Regions from separate parts of the Actinomadura sp. 9N407 genome, predicted to be linked through region 1. Evidence: riboswitches for the same ligand, from Rfam matches in the RefSeq annotation. Region 1 holds a riboswitch; the other holds the start of a gene.
What was found. Region 1 has a riboswitch for S-adenosylmethionine ahead of ACH34Q_RS40760 (GNAT family N-acetyltransferase). Riboswitches for the same ligand answer to the same signal wherever they lie in the genome.
Positions count from the first base shown of each region.

Region 2: it holds a riboswitch for S-adenosylmethionine, as region 1 does, so the genes downstream of both, thrC (threonine synthase) here and ACH34Q_RS40760 (GNAT family N-acetyltransferase) in region 1, are expected to answer to the same signal.

Region 1 covers NZ_JBIRAW010000040.1:55,549-63,249, reverse strand. Annotated here, with positions in the region: gene ACH34Q_RS40785 (hypothetical protein) at 1-1,190, opposite strand, end outside; gene ACH34Q_RS40780 (VOC family protein) at 1,404-1,784, opposite strand; gene ACH34Q_RS40775 (TetR/AcrR family transcriptional regulator) at 1,786-2,517, opposite strand; gene ACH34Q_RS40770 (acyl-CoA dehydrogenase family protein) at 2,568-3,860, opposite strand; gene ACH34Q_RS40765 (phosphotransferase family protein) at 4,018-5,094, shown strand; SAM riboswitch class I at 5,160-5,246, shown strand; gene ACH34Q_RS40760 (GNAT family N-acetyltransferase) at 5,256-5,894, shown strand; gene ACH34Q_RS40755 (DUF3592 domain-containing protein) at 5,879-6,277, opposite strand; gene ACH34Q_RS40750 (SDR family NAD(P)-dependent oxidoreductase) at 6,331-6,900, opposite strand; gene ACH34Q_RS40745 (DUF2625 family protein) at 7,122-7,701, shown strand, end outside.
Region 2 covers NZ_JBIRAW010000031.1:124,887-132,587, forward strand. Annotated here, with positions in the region: gene ACH34Q_RS36395 (sulfotransferase family protein) at 1-717, shown strand, start outside; gene ACH34Q_RS36400 (trehalose-6-phosphate synthase) at 755-2,254, opposite strand; gene ACH34Q_RS36405 (cation diffusion facilitator family transporter) at 2,351-3,277, shown strand; SAM riboswitch class I at 3,693-3,834, shown strand; gene thrC (threonine synthase) at 3,850-5,115, shown strand; gene ACH34Q_RS36415 (MoaD/ThiS family protein) at 5,156-5,434, shown strand; gene ACH34Q_RS36420 (nucleotidyltransferase domain-containing protein) at 5,520-6,143, shown strand; gene ACH34Q_RS36425 (hypothetical protein) at 6,204-6,467, opposite strand; gene ACH34Q_RS36430 (hypothetical protein) at 6,719-7,015, shown strand; gene ACH34Q_RS36435 (hypothetical protein) at 7,257-7,529, shown strand.

The DNA of each region.
Region 1 (7,701 bases):
TCGGCGGCGAGGCCGGGCGGCGCGTTGTCCCAGCCGTCGGAGACGATGATGAGGCGTTCGGGCCCGGTGTCGAGCGCGTCCAGGATCCGTTCGCCCAGGGGCGTGGGCCCCAGCGGGTAGAGCAGCAGCTCGTCGGCGCGCCCGGAGGTCCACAGCGGGGTGTAGCGGGCGGCGAGGGCCTGCAGCAGGTAGTGGCAGGCCAGCGCGACCGCCAGCGGGCGGCGGCGCTTCTGCCCGGAGCCGGTGGTGGAGAAGCTGTCGTCCAGGACGGCCGCGACGTGCCCCCACCGGCCGGCCAGCGGCCCGGCCGACTTGCGTGCGGCGGCGCGCAGGGCCGTGGTCAGCTCCTCGCGGCGCTCGGCGCGGGTGTCCAGGGGCAGCGCCAGGGCGTACGTGGCGAGCCTGGTGAGCGGCATCCCCGACAGGTCGGTACGGACGTTGCCGGCGGGCTTGCGCACGCGCGTGCTCCCCTGCACGTACGCGTTCTCCTGGAGGCGGAGCCGTTCGAGCCGGGTCATCTGGGGCTCGATGCGCTCCAGGAAGACCTCGCGCGGGATGCCGTGCTTGCTCGCGAAGCCCTCCGCGACCGTGTAGGGCAGCCGGTAGAGCGCGGCCTGCTCGTAGTGGGCGCGGCGCCAGGTCTCGAACATCGGCGTCCGGTACGAGCCGCGGCTGTGCGGGGCGAAGAGGAAGGTCCCCAGCTCGCCCTCCACGCGCAGGTGCGCGTGCCGGATCATGTCCTTGACCGCGCCCCGGTACTTGACCGCGTCGAACGCGGGATCGGTCCGCGAGGCCAGCCAGTCGCGCTGGATGGCGCGGGTGCGGCGGTTGTTCACGCCGGCGCGGCGCAGGTCGCGGAACAGCCGCAGGACGCGGTGCTGCGGGAGCCGCGCGAGCCGGGCCGCGATCAGCAGCCCCTCCTCGCGCCGCCGCTCGCGGTCCGCCTCGGCGGCGTGCACGAGCAGGTTGCGGACGATCATCGCCGCGTTGTGGTCGTTGATGTCGAGCGCGAGGACGGCGGCGTACAGGTCGCGGTAGCCGTAGAGCATGTACTCGTGCAGGAACTCCAGTGAGAGCCCCTGGTCGCCGCCGTCGTGGTGGAACTCGCGCTGGCCGGTGGAGGTGATCGCGGCGTTGACGAACATCAGCACGTCCTCGCACGCGACCAGGTCCGCCAGCGTCTCGCCCATCGCCCCGCGCTCCCCCGGCCGCCCCGGTCCCAGTGATCCGGGGTGCCGGCCGGGGAATGGGGGCGCGAACGGCGAATCATCGCTGTAAAGGCGGGTTCCGGAAGTCGCACCGAAGTCCCGCGGCCGGCATCCGCACGGTAGCAGGAGGAAGCAGAGCGTCTCCGCCCATTTTCCCGTGGTCGTACGGACGGGCCGGGGACCGGCGAGGGGCGGCTAGGGCCGGTACGTACCGAAGTACCAGGGGTTGCCCTCCAGGTCGCGGGCGGCGTACTCCCGCGACCCGTACGGCTGGTCGGTGAGCTCCCTGATGATCTCGGCCCCGGCCGCCTTGGCCCGGTCGTGGTGCGCGTCCGGGTCGTCCACCGCGACGTACATCCCGGCGTTCCCGGCGCCCGCGCTGGCTCCCTTGCCGACCTCGGAGAGCATGAGGATGCCGGTGTCGTAGCGCATCTCGATGTGCACCATCCGGCCCTGCTCGTCCTTGTGGACCTCGTGCTGCTCGAAGCCGAAAGCGCGCTCCAGCCAGTCCATGGCCTTGGCCGGATCGCGGTAGTCGACGATCGGGTAGAACGTTCGCCTGGGCGTGTCGGTCATGTCATCCTCCCTGGTCATCGGGCGGTTCCCCGTGAGTGACATGCCCAGTCTGCGGCGCTCCGCCGGCCCCGGTCTTGGAAAAATGTGACCCGTCACCGCCGCGGGCGGCGTCGCGCTCGGCGGCCAGGCCGCGCGTCTCCGCCGACACCGGGGCGGCCAGGATGGCGGTGACCACGTCGGTCAGGTAGCTGGTGAACAGCCGGTCGTCGGTACGCGGCCCGGACCGGGCCCGGCGGCCCAGCTCGATCGAGGCGTACAGCAGCGCGGTGAACCGCCGGTGCAGCCGCGCCGCGTCCGCCTCCAGCAGCGGCAGTACCAGCGCGCGCCAGCGGTACATGCTGTCCTTCGGGTCCTCCAGCGCGGCGGCCGAGACGACCACGTCCGGGCGGTTGAGCGCGTCCGCCCAGATCTGCAGGAAGTCCCGGCCGCCCTCGTCCCGCAGCAGCGCCGCCAGCGGCCGTACCAGCGCCCCGGCCAGTGCCCGCACGTCGTCCTCGCGCGCCGCCTCGTAGGCGTCCAGCAGGGCGTGCCGGCGCGCGTCGACCTCCGGCCGGTACCGGGCGAAGACGGCGCGGACGATCCCCGCGCGGTCCCCGAAGTGGTACTGGACGGCGGTGGCGTTGCGCGCCCCCGCGGCCTGGTTGATCTCGCGGAGGCTGACCGCGTCCAGGCCGCGCCGGGCGTACAGGTGCTGGGCGGCGTCCAGCAGCCGCTCGCGGGTCGCGTTGGTCACTCGTCCCCTGTCACTGGTCGGCCCGCCCCATCACTCGCAGGACGGCACGGTCACTCGTTGGCCAGCTCGTTCTCGAGCGCGGCGGCGTAGCGCTCGCGGGCCGCCTCGCGGCGGGTGGGCAGGTGGCCGCTCGGCCACAATCCTTCCACCGGCTCGTAGTCGCGCAGGATCTGCCGGGCCACGGTGATCTTGTGGACCTCGGTGGGCCCGTCGGCGATGGCCAGCGCCTGCGCGCCCAGCATCATGCCGGCGAACGGCATCTCACCCGACACGCCGAGTGCGCCGTGCAGATGCATCGCCCGCTGGACGACATCGTGGAACACCTTGGGCATGGCGGCCTTGACGGCGGCGATGTCCTTGCGTACCAGCTTGTAGTCCTGGTGCTTGTCGATCAGCCAGGCGGTGCGCAGCACCAGCAGCCGGAACTGCTCCACCTCGATCCAGCTGTCGGCGATCTTCTCCTGGGTCATCTGCAGCTTGGCCAGTGCCCCGTACCTCGTCTTGCGGCTCACCGCGCGCTCGCACATCATGTCGAACGCCTTGCGCACCTGCGCGATCGTCCGCATGGCGTGGTGGATGCGGCCGCCGCCGAGCCGGGTCTGGGCGATCACGAACGCGCCGCCCTCGGCACCGAGCAGGTTCTCGGCGGGCACCCGGACGTCCTCGTACCGCAGGTAGCCGTGCGAGCCCTCGCGCTCGCCGCCGACGCCCACGTTCCGGACGATCGTCAGCCCGGGCGTGCCGGCCGGGACGATGAACATCGACATGCCCTCGTACGCGCTGACGTCCGGGTTCGTCACGGCCATCACGATGATGAACGCGGCGTGCTTGGCGTTGGAGGAGAACCACTTCTCGCCGTTGATCACCCAGCCGTCGCCGTCGCGCACGGCGCGGGTGGTGAACAGCGTCGGGTCGGCGCCGCCGTGCGGCTCGGTCATCGAGTACGAGGAGGAGATCTCGCCGTCCAGCAGCGGCGCGAGGTAGCGCTCCTTCTGCTCCTCGGTGCCGAAGTGGGCGATGATCTCGGCGTTGCCGGAGTCGGGCGCCTGGCAGCCGAACACCGAGGGCGCGAAGCGGGAGCGGCCCAGGATCTCGTTCAGCAGCGCGAGCTTGACCTGGCCGAAGCCCTGCCCGCCCAGCTCGGGGCCGAGGTGGCAGGCCCACAGGCCCTTCTCCTTCACCTGCAGCTGCAGCGGCCGCACCAGCTGCTTGAAGCGGGGGTCGGTCTTGTCGTACGGGTCGCCCAGGACCAGGTCGAGGGGCTCGACCTCCTCCCGGACGAAGGTGTCGGCCCAGTCGAGCAGCTTCTGGTACTCGGGGTCGGTGTCGAAGTCCCATGCCATGGCGGTCTCCTCGGCGTCGCGGGCGGCGTACACCGCCGATAATGCGCCTACTACAAGGATTAATGCAAGTGCATCACTGTTACTCTCCGGCACAACCCTGTTCGAGGGGTTCGAGGGTTCGTGGTTCATGAGTCCGAGGGTTCGAGGGAGAGCGACCGTGCAGCAGCCCGCAGAGATCGAGCGCGAGCTCGTGGACTTCGACGTGCTCGCCGGGTGGATGGCGGAGCGCGGCCTGCCCGAAGGCCCGTTCGAAGACGTCACCCTGCTGTCCGGCGGGACCCAGAACGTCCTGCTGCGCTTCCGCCGGGGCGGCCGCGGCTACGTGCTGCGCCGCGGTCCCCGGCACCTGCGCGCCCGTACCAACGACGTGCTCCGCCGCGAGGCGCGCGTGCTCGCGGCCCTCGACGGCACCGACGTGCCCGCCCCGCGCATCATCGCCGACTGCCCGGACGAGAACGTCATGAACGGCGCCGTCTTCTACCTGATGACGCCGGTCGACGGCTTCAACGCCTCGGTCACGCTGCCCGAGCCGCACGCCTCGGACGCGGCGATCCGCCGCGAGATGGGCCTGAACGCCGCCCGCGCCCTGTCCGCCCTGGGCGCCGTCGACCACGAGGCCGTGGGCCTGGCCGACTTCGGCAAGCCCGAGGGGTTCCTGGAGCGCCAGGTCGGCCGCTGGATGTCGGAACTGGACGGCTACGGCGCCCTCGACGGCTACCCGGGCCCCGACATCCCGGGCCTGGACCGCGTCGCGGCCTGGCTGGAGGCCGGCCGTCCCAAGACCTGGCGCCCGGGCATCCTGCACGGCGACTACCACCTGGCCAACCTCATGTACTCCTCAAGCGGCCCCCAGGTGGCGGCGATCGTCGACTGGGAGATGTGCACGATCGGCGACCCGCTGCTCGACCTCGGCTGGCTGCTGGCCACCTGGCCCGCGCAGGGCGACATGAGCGACATGCTGGCCGGCCCGCTCGGCGAGGCCGGCGGCCTGCCCGGCCCCGGCGAGCTCGTGACCGCCTACGCCGAGCGCGCCGGGGCCGCCAAGGGCCGCGACCTGGCGTCCATCACCTGGTACGCGGTCCTGGCCTGCTTCAAGCTCGGCATCGTCCTGGAGGGCACCCACGCCCGCGCGTTCGCCGGCAAGGCACCCAAGGAGACCGGCGACATGCTGCACACCATCACCCTCGGCCTGTTCCGCCGCGCCGAGGCCTTCATCGCCGCCGAGGAATCCTGACGGCTCGGCGCGCGCCTTGATCAATCGCCTTGACGGCGGCGGAGTCCGCCCGCGAGGATCGGTGGCGTTCATCCAGAGGACCCGAGGGACCTGGCCCCGAGACGGTCCGGCAACCTGCCACGGCAAGGTGCCACTGCCAGGAACGATGAGGAGCTGACGCCATGGGCACCTGGTTCGACGTACCCGTCCTCGAAGGTTCTCTCGTCAGGCTCGAGCCGCTGTCCCTGGACCATGTGGACGACCTGGCCCTGGCGGCGGAAGAGGATCGCGGCAGCTACGCGTTCACGCTCGTGCCCCGCGCCGGCGAGGTCACGGCCTTCGTGCGGGCCCACTTCGCGCGGGCGGAGCAAGGGGTCGTTCCGTTCGCGCAGGTCCGCCGGGCGGACGGCCGCGCCGTGGGCTGCACGGCGTACCTGGACCCCCGGTACTGGCCGGGCCGCGACGAGCTGCGCGCCGTCGAGATCGGCTTCACCTGGCTCGGCGCGTCCGGGCAGGGCTCGGGCATCAACGCCGAGGCGAAGCTGCTGCTGATGGGCCACGCCTTCGAGGCCCTCCGGGTGGAACGGGTCGACCTCAAGACCGATGCCCGCAACGAGCGGTCACGGCGGGCCATCCAGGCCCTCGGCGCCACCTTCGAAGGGGTGCTGCGGAGCTGGGGGGTGTCGTGGGCGCCGGGCGAGGACGGCCGGCTGCGGGACTCGGCGATGTACTCGGTGATCGCCTCGGAGTGGCCCGCGGTCAAGGCGCGCCTGGCCGGACGGCTCGAGGCCAAGGACGCGGACCGTCACATGTCCAGGTAGTTCAGGAGCGCGATCCCGGCGCCGACGGCGATGAACAGCGGGGCACCGACCAGGAGCAGGAACAGGTGGACGCCGATGCGCTCGCCGGTGCGTTCGGGCCGCTTGGGGTCGTACACGACGGTGACCTGCCGGCCGACCTTCGGACCGGGGAACGAGTGCACCGAGCTGGTGGCCTCGACGGTGCGGCCGTCCTCGGTGGTGAAGCGGACGACGCCGGAGCGGCTCACCACTCCGGGCCGGGTCGCCGCGGCGTCCGTACGGCCGGCGACGACGCCGGGTACGCGCGGCCCGCGCAGCTGCAGGCGGATCTTGGCCACCAGCATCGAGACGCCCGCGTACGCGACGTAGAGGCCGATCGCGACGCCGATCCAGTGCACGTCCATCCGCGGCAGTCCCTTCGTCGGTTCAAGGCATACCGGACGGCGCGGCGGGAGCGCTACCGCAACAGCAATTCCGGGGCGCGGCGCGTGGCCGCGAGGACGCCGGTGAGGGCGCGGTCGACCGGGACGACCTCGCAGCGGATGCCGTACTCGGCGAGTTCCACGTCCAGGCAGCGGGTGAACTGTGCGGCCGTGGCAGTGGAGGCCGCGCAGGGTGTCAGGCGGGCGCGCGGGACGCGGGCGCCCTCCGCGGCGACGGTGACGATCGAGCCGGTACGGCGCGGGACCATCCGGCGGGCGACGGCGCGGGAGACCAGGAAGACGCCGGTCGCGTTCACCGTGAGGGAGCGCTCGATGCCGGCGACGTTGACCAGGAGGCCGATCGGGCCGAGCTCGCGTTCGGCGCGTTCGACGGCGTCCTCGACCGCGTCGCCGTCGAAGACGTCGGCCGTGCAGGCGATCGCGCGGTCGAGTCCGGCGGCCACCGCGCGGGCGGCCGCGGCGTCGCGGTCCAGCACGGCGACCCGCGCTCCGGCGGCGGCCAGGGTACGGGCGACGGCGGCGCCGACGCCGCGGCCGGCCCCGGTGACCAGGGCGGCCGTCCCTGCGAGCGCGGTCCGGTCCATGAGGCTCCTCCACGCGAGTCGGTTCACGTTGGCACAGGCAGGTGGGGCAGAAAGTTAGGCAGACCTAAGTAAGGCATACCTAACCAATCCTGAAACCGGTGCGCGCGTCAAGGGGCGACGCGCCCGGACATCGAGGACGTTCCACGCCCATGCCGGGCATCTGACAAGATCGCCGGAATGGCTGCACGCCATCCCGGCCCCGATGGGAGGACGTACGACCTGTGAGTGATCTCCGCTCGGCCGCCGAGCTCAAGGACGTCGCCGATCCCGCCTGGCCGGAGCTGCGCGAGCTGCTCGGCCGCACCGACGGCCACCAGACCGCCGAGATCCTGCCCATCGGGCCGGAGGCCGGCGAGGAGGCCCTGCGCGGGATCCAGGTCAGCGCCGGCTCGTACCTGGGAGCGCTCGCCCTGCACACCGGCGGCGCCCTGGTCGCGAACGGATGGGTGCGGGTGCTGGGCGGCGGCTTCCCCGAACGCGGGCTGCCGAGCCTCGCCGAGGCCAATCCCGCGCTCGCCGTACGCGGCGGGCCCGCTCCCCCGCTGCTGGTCGGGTACGACGTGCTGGGCGGGCGGTTCGAGGTCAACGGCTCCGATCCGGCCGCCGACGGCCGTCCGGGCGAGCCGGGGCAGGTGTGCTACTTCGAGCCCGAGAGCCTGGAGTGGAAGCTCCTCAAGACCCCGCAGCGCGTCTTCGGGCACAGCATGTGGCTGCGCTTCCTCATCCTCGGCAACCTCTCCGACTTCTACTGGACGCTGCAGTGGCCGGGCTGGGAGGACGACATCGCCGGCCTCCGCCACG
Region 2 (7,701 bases), on a different contig from region 1:
GTGGGCCTGGTCTTCCGCGCGTACGCCCGCCGCTTCGGCCGGCCGCGCTGGGGTGACAAGCGGCCCAGCTACTTCCGGCACGCGGGCACGCTGCTGCGGATGTTCCCGGACGCGCAGTTCGTGCACCTGGTCAGGGACGGCCGCGACTGCGTCGCCTCGTTGCTGGAGATGCCCTGGTACAAGCAGGACGTCTACCACGCCATCTGCGCCTGGCGGGAGTCGATCGACACCGGCCACCGGCTGGCCGCGCGGCTGGGCCCCGACACGTACTACGAACTGCAGTACGAGCGGCTCGTGGCCGACCCGGCGGACGAGCTGATCCGGCTCTGCACGTTCCTCGGCGAGGACTTCGACCCGGCGATGCTGCAGCCCCAGGACATCGCGGAGAAGACCGTACCGAAGCAGAAGCGCTGGCATGACCGCACCCGCTCGGCCATCAGCCAGGGCCGGATCGGCTCCTGGGCCCAGCGCCTGGAGCCGTGGGAGATCGGCCTCGCCGAGAACGCGTTCGGCGACCGCCTCGGCGAGTACGGCTACGAGCCGAGCGAGATCGCGGCCCGCCCGAGCCCCCGGCACCTGGCCCGCCTCGCCAGGACCGGCGCCCATCGCCGCGCCTCGGTGCGCAAGGCCGACCTGAAGGACCGCTGGCAGCGCCGGTACGAGCCCAACCCGGTCGCCAGCCTGCTCGCGGCCGACTCGTACAAGACCTCGTCCTAGCCGGACCCGCTCTGGCCGGACCTGCTCCTGGCCGGCCTCAGTCCAATGCGGCGAGCTGGTCGGCGAACCACTGCTGGGGCGGCAGGGCGGTCGCCGCCGCCGTGAGGCGCTCGCAGCGTTCGACGCGCTCCTTGTGCGGCATCAGCAAGGCCCGGCGCAGCGCCGCCGCGGTCTGCGACACGTCGTACGGGTTGACCAGCAGGGCGTCCTCGCCCAGCTCCGCCGCCGCCCCGGCCTCCCGCGACAGCACCAGCGCGCAGCCGTGCTCCGCCAGGATCGGGCCCTCCTTGGCGACGAGGTTCATGCCGTCGCGGATCGGGTTGACCAGCAGGACGTCCGCCATCCCGTACGCGGCCAGTGAACGCGGATAGTCGTCGTTCACCTGCAGGATCAGCGGATCCCAGTCCGGTGTCCCGAACTCCTCGGTGATCTGCGCGGCCGCCTTCCGTACGGCATCGGTGTAGTCGCGGTACTCGGGCAGATCGTGCCGGGACGGGTACGCGAACGCCAGCTGCACCACCCGGCCGCGCCACTCGGGATGGTTGATCAGCATCTCCCGGTACGCGGCCAGGCCCCGCACGATGTTCTTGGACAGCTCCGTCCGGTCGATCCGGACGATCAGCTTCCGGTCGCCCACCTGCTCGCGCAGCGCCCGGGCCCGTTCGGCGACGTCCGGCTCGGCGGCCCGCCGCCGCAGCGCAGCACCGTCGATCCCGAGCCCGTACACGCCGATCGTCGTCACATGCCCGCCCCGCGTGACCGTACGGGCCACGCGGTCCACCTTGGCGCCGGGCAGCGCGCAGCAGCAGTCCAGGAACGCCTCGGCCCAGCGTTCGGTCAGGAACCCGGCATGGTCGGCGCCCAGGATGCCGTCCAGGATCTGCTCGCCGATGTCGTCGGGCAGCAGCCGGTAGTACTCGGGCGGCGCCCACGGCGTGTGCGAGAAGTGCACGATCTTCAGATCCGGCCGCCTGTCGCGGAGCATCCGGGGTGCCAGCGACAGGTGGTAGTCCTGGATCGCGGCCTTGGCGCCGGGCGCCGCGTCCCGGGCGAGCGCGTCGGCGAACGCCGCGTTGTACGCCTCGTACGACTGCCAGTCGCGCCGCGCGCGCGCGTCGAAGTGCGGTGCCCGGGGCGTGTCGTACAGCAGATGGTGGACGAACCACAGCGTCGAGTTGGCCACGGCGTTGTACGCGCGGTGGAACGTCGCCGCGGGGATGTCGAGCATCCGGACGGCCGACCCGCCGATGTCGTGCCCCGCCAGGTCCAGCCGCCCGTCCGGGGCCTGCCGCGCCGCCGTACGATCGGCCTCGCCGAGAGCCGCGCACACCCACAGCACGTCCGGTGCCCCGGCCTCCGCCACGGTACGTACGGACCCGGTCCGGGTGCCCGCGCCACCCGGGTCACCGGGAGCGCCGGTGACCCCGGCGAGGCCGGACACCAGCCCGCCGGCGCCGCGGCGCATGGTCAGCGCGCCGTCATCGGACTGAGAGAACGACACCGGGCCACGGTTGGACGCCACCAGCACTTGGCTCATACCGGCAGGGTCTCAGTTGGGAACGGGGCGCATCAAAGTGACCCGGGTGATTTCGCGGCTCCGATTACCGGGATCCTCGCCGGGTACCGGGGCCGGATGAGCCGGGCGGAGACCACCAAGACCGTCCTCGTCGCGGGGACGGCCAACCTGATCCTGGCCGTCACCAAGCTGATCGCGGGCGTGCTGTCGGGATCGAGCGCGATGCTGGCAGAGGGCGCGCACTCGGTCGCCGACACCCTCAACCAGGGCTTCCTCCTGGCCTCGCTGAACCGCAGCGCCCGCCCGCCGGACCGCAGGCACCCGTTCGGGTACGGCAACGAGCGCTACTTCTGGTCGCTGCTCGCCGCGTTCGGGATCTTCGTCGCCGGCGGCGGCTACTCGATCTTCGAGGGGATCCTGACGATCACCGGCAAGGAACCCGGCGGCGGCGAGCAGGCCTGGCTCGCCTTCGCCGTCCTCGGCCTGGCCGCCGTCCTGGAGGGCACCTCCTGGCTGCGCGCCTGGACCCAGGCCCGCCGGGAGAACCGGCACACCGACCACGGTCTGGTCGAACACGTCCGCGACAGCCCGGACGTCACGTTCAAGGCGGCCCTGTTCGAGGACTCCGCCGCGATGATCGGCCTCGCCTTCGCCGCCACCGGACTCGCGCTGCGCGAGATCACCGGCTCCCCGTTCTGGGACGGCCTGGCCTCGGTCATGATCGGCCTGCTGCTGGTCGCGGTGGCCTTCGCCCTCGGCCGCGACAGCCGCAGCCTGCTGATCGGCCAGTCCGTGGCCCCCGCCGTCCAGCGCGAGATCCGTACCGAGATCGCCTCCGCCCCCGGCGTCACCGGCGTCCAGGAACTGTTCACCATGCACTTCGGCCCGGACGACATCCTCGTCGCGGCCAAGGTGAACTTCTCCGACACCATCAGCGCCGACGAGGCCGAGGACATCGCGGGCGAGATCGACCGCCTGCTGCAGGAGCGGATCCCCCTCGTCCGCCATGTCTTCCTCGACCCGACGCAGGTTTTAAAGGCGTAGCCCTTGGCGTCGGGCCTGGCGGCCCTCCTTCGGCGGGCTACGCGGCGATCGCTGGCATCGCTCCGAACTCGCCTGGCGGCTCGCTTCGCGATCAGGTTCTCGCTTCGCTCGAACCTGCCTTCGGACGCGATCGCAACGTTTGAGGCCGTCACAACTTCAGCAGGGGGCGGGGCTGGGGGCGCGAGGGTGATCTACACGTCGGTCGGGTAACGTCTCAAACGGCGAGACCCAGCTGTCCGGCAACCGGGCAGGTCATGTAAAGTCACGCATACGACGCGATACCGCCCAGGGAGAACGCATCTGCGTTCGGGTGGTATCAATGTCCTGCAGCGTTCATAGCGCTCATCAAGAGGGGTGCAGGGAGCACAGCGGCCTCGGGCCGGTCTTCCAGCTCAACTCACACACAACTTCATAGCGCTCATCAAGAGGGGTGGAGGGACCGGCCCGTTGAAGCCCCGGCAACCGACTGATTCGTACGCGCTCGCGATCCTGCGAGGCCGATCAGGAGATGGTGCCAACTCCGGCCTGTGACCAAGGTGGCACAGGGAAGATGGGGAGAAAGGCCTCGCTCCATGGCAATCACGCCTGCCAACCCGAACCTCTCGTCCGGCCCCGACCTCGGGCCCGCGACGGCCCTGGTCTGCCGCGAATGCGGGAGCCGCCGCGATCTCGGCCCGTTCTACGCTTGCGAAGAGTGTTTCGGGCCCCTCGAGATCGCCTACGACTTCAGCGGGATCACCCGCGCGAGCATCGAGGCGGGACCGCAGAACATCTGGCGCTACCGCGGGCTCCTGCCGGTGCCCTCGACGGTCGCCGAGACGCCCAACACCGAGCCGGGGCTCACCCGCCTCGTCCGCGCCGACCAGCTCGCCGAGTCGCTCGGGCTCGAGCGGCTCTGGGTCAAGGACGACAGCGGCAACCCGACCCACTCGTTCAAGGACCGCGTGGTCGCGGTGGCGCTGGCGGCGGCGCGCGAGCTGGGCTTCAAGGTGCTGGCCTGCCCGTCCACCGGCAACCTGGCCAACGCGGTCGCCGCGGCGGCGGCGCGCGCGGGAATCCGCAGCGCGGTGTTCGTGCCGTCCGACCTCGAGCAGCAGAAGATCATCACGACCGCGGTGTACGGCGGGACGTTCATCACGGTCGACGGCAACTACGACGACGTCAACCGGCTGGCCTCGGAGATCGCGGGCGAGCAGGAGGACTGGGCGTTCGTCAACGTCAACGTCCGGCCGTACTACGCCGAGGGCTCCAAGACCCTCGGGTACGAGATCGCCGAGCAGCTCGGCTGGCGGCTGCCGGACCAGATCGTGATCCCGGTCGCGTCCGGTTCCCAGCTGACGAAGATCGACAAGGCCTTCCAGGAGTTCATCAAGCTCGGCCTGGTCGAGGACAAGCCGTACAAGGTCTTCGGTGCCCAGGCCGCCGGCTGCGACCCGGTCGCGGCCGCCTACAAGGCCGGGCACGACGTCGTACGGCCGGTGAAGCCCGACACCATCGCCAAGTCGCTGGCGATCGGCAACCCGGCCGACGGCCCGTACGTGCTCGACGTCGTCCGGCGTACGGGCGGCGCGGTGGAGGACGTCACCGACGAAGAGGTCGTCGAGGGCATCCGGCTGCTGGCCCGTACCGAGGGCATCTTCGGTGAGACCGCGGGCGGGGTCACCGTGGCCACGCTGCGCAAGCTGATCGGCAGCGGCGCGCTCGACCCGGCCGCCGAGACCGTGATCATCAACTCCGGGGACGGGCTCAAGACCCTGGACGCGATCTCCTCCCAGGTGGGACCGGGCGCGAACATCGCTCCCACGCTGGAGGCCTTCCGGGCCGCCGGCCTCGCCTGACCCGTACGTCCGTCCCAGAGCATTCTTGGAGCCAGCAGCAATGAGCACCGTTTCCGTGCGGATCCCGACGATCCTGCGTCCCCTCACCGGTGGCGCCTCGGAGGTCAAGGCCGAGGGCGCCACGCTGCGCGCGGTGGTGGCCGACCTCGAGGCGAACCACCCCGGCATCGCCGCCCGCGTGCTGGACGACAACGGCAAGATCCGGCGCTTCGTGAACGTGTACGTGGGTGACGAGGACGTGCGGTTCGCCGACGGCCTGGACACCCCGACGCCCGAGGGCGCCCAGATCTCGATCATCCCCGCCGTCGCCGGCGGCTGATCGGGCTCGGCCCTTTGCCCCCTTTTCTCGGTAAATGCCGGGAAAAGGGGGCTTTGCCATGCTGGGGAGCGGGAAGAGGCTCTGCATGGGAACAGCCGAGAAAATCGCGGAGGCGGTCGAGGCGCATCCCATGGTGAGCCGGATCGAACTCATCGGATCGCGCGCCCGCGGCACCGCCACCGAACTGTCCGACTGGGATTTCCACGTCACCGCCGAGGACTTCGGCGAAGTGGCCGCCGACCTCCCCGCCCTGGCCGCCTCGTACGGACCGCTCGCCGCCCAATGGGACCCCCTCGGCGACTGCGAGAGTTACCTCCTCATCTATCCGGGCCCCGTCAAGGTCGACCTGCTCTTCCGCGACGTACCGCGCAGCTGGAATCCGCCCTGGCGCGTAGGCCCCGACACCCTCACGGCGATCGACGCGCACTTCTGGGACTGGTCGCTTTGGCTCGTCAGCAAGTGCCGCCACGGTATGACCGACCGCATCCGCGGCGAACTCCTCAGGATGAGCCACCACATCCTGAGGCCCCTCGGAATCGAAACGCTACCGCTCTCCCTCCAAGAAGCCGCGGAACGCTTCATACGCGCCCGCGACCGGCTGGAGATTCGCTACGGGTTGCACATATCCCGGCGCCTGGAGGAAGAAGTGCTCCCCCTCGTACGCGCGTCCCACCGTGACCATTACCGGCCGTCGGGCCTTCGCTCATAAGGACCGGTGCCGTACAAGAGCGAGATGCCCCTCAGCCCCCTCGCGGCGTGGGCTGACCGTTCAGTACGAGGTGACCGGAGCCTGCCGGTCGATCTCCATGGCGAGCGTGGTCACCATGGACTTGACGGCGGCCTGGCCGTGCTTCCGCTCAAGAACGGGGATCAGCCCCTTGCGCGCGGCCTCGTTCAGCATCCACGACAGCGCCGAATGATCCGCGCTCCGCCCGGCGGCGACCTCGTCATAGGTGTGCCGGCTGACCCTCAGCAACTCCGGGTACGAAGCCGACTCGGCCATGACCATGCGCGTCGCATCCCTGAGATCCATGCCCGGAGTCTAAGCGCGCCGCGCGCGTACCGGCTGGACGCGTCCATCAGCAACGGCTCATGGCAGCCTCCGGCCGTCACCCTGTTCGGACGGCATGCGCGCTGGTGGTGGCCAGGAGGACATCGGTCCCCCGAGCCACGTCCGGTCCTCGACCAGCGGCGACACTGACCCGTACCGGAGCAAGTTGCGCCCCGCTCGCCGCGGCGGTTCGGGTACGACCGTGCCACGTCCTTGCCTGCGATCATGTGCCGATGACCTCACCGCTCCCCGTCGACTGGACGATCGAGCGAGTACGCGCCGTGTCAGGCGATGACAGCGCCACAGCGCTGCCGACGGAACGGCTCGTACTGGTCGAGGAGCGGATCGGAGGCCAACCCGCCTACGAACCCGTACGGCCTGAACTGGTCGAAACGATCCTTCAGTTCCACGGCCTCTGTCTCGTCGGCATCGAAGGTGAGTGGTACATGGGTGACCTTCAACCGGACGGTTCCATCGCCTGCTGGGGGTCCTATGGGACTGATCTCCAAGCGGCCATCCGATCGCTTTAGAGGCATGACGTGGTGACTGATGCTCCGCTTCACTGCAGCCGGCTAGATCACCGCCGCGAAGTACAGCGCTAGGCGGGGGTGCGCGGCCGTCTGGGCCGCCGGTCGGTGGTCGACGCCCACGCGGCGGGACGGCGGGTGCAGCGACGCGAGTGCCGCGCCCCGATGGCGGCGGTGCCCGTGGTCACGCTTCTGCCCACGAGGAGCAAGTCTCGCGTGTGGGCCGCCTCTTTATGATGACGCTGTGGCTCTCGTTCTGTTCGTTCTGCTTCTGGGCACTCTGGTGTTCTCGGTCGTGTACGGGGCGGCCACGCTCGCCGGTGCCAACGACATGGTCAGCCTGTGGGTCGCAGTGGGAGCGGTGGCGGCACTAGCGATATTTCTGGCGTTCGATGTCCGTTCCACGATCGCTGCTGTCAGGGCGAGAGAGGCAGAGGAACGAGAACACCGCAGAGGATCGAAACCGATCGCGCCAGACGCTCCCGATGGGACGTGGGGTCGTTACTGGGACGAATGACCCGTGCGGAGGGAAACACCTCGCAGGGTCAGGCTTCCACCCCAACCATCGACGACCGTCACGGGTCCGAGCTGAGCCTCCCAGAGTCAGAGGCCCTCGCCGGAGGCGCTTCATCCGATCCGCTGTCCATCCTTCCTGGTATTTCGCTGACCTGGCCTTGCGTGTCCTCGAC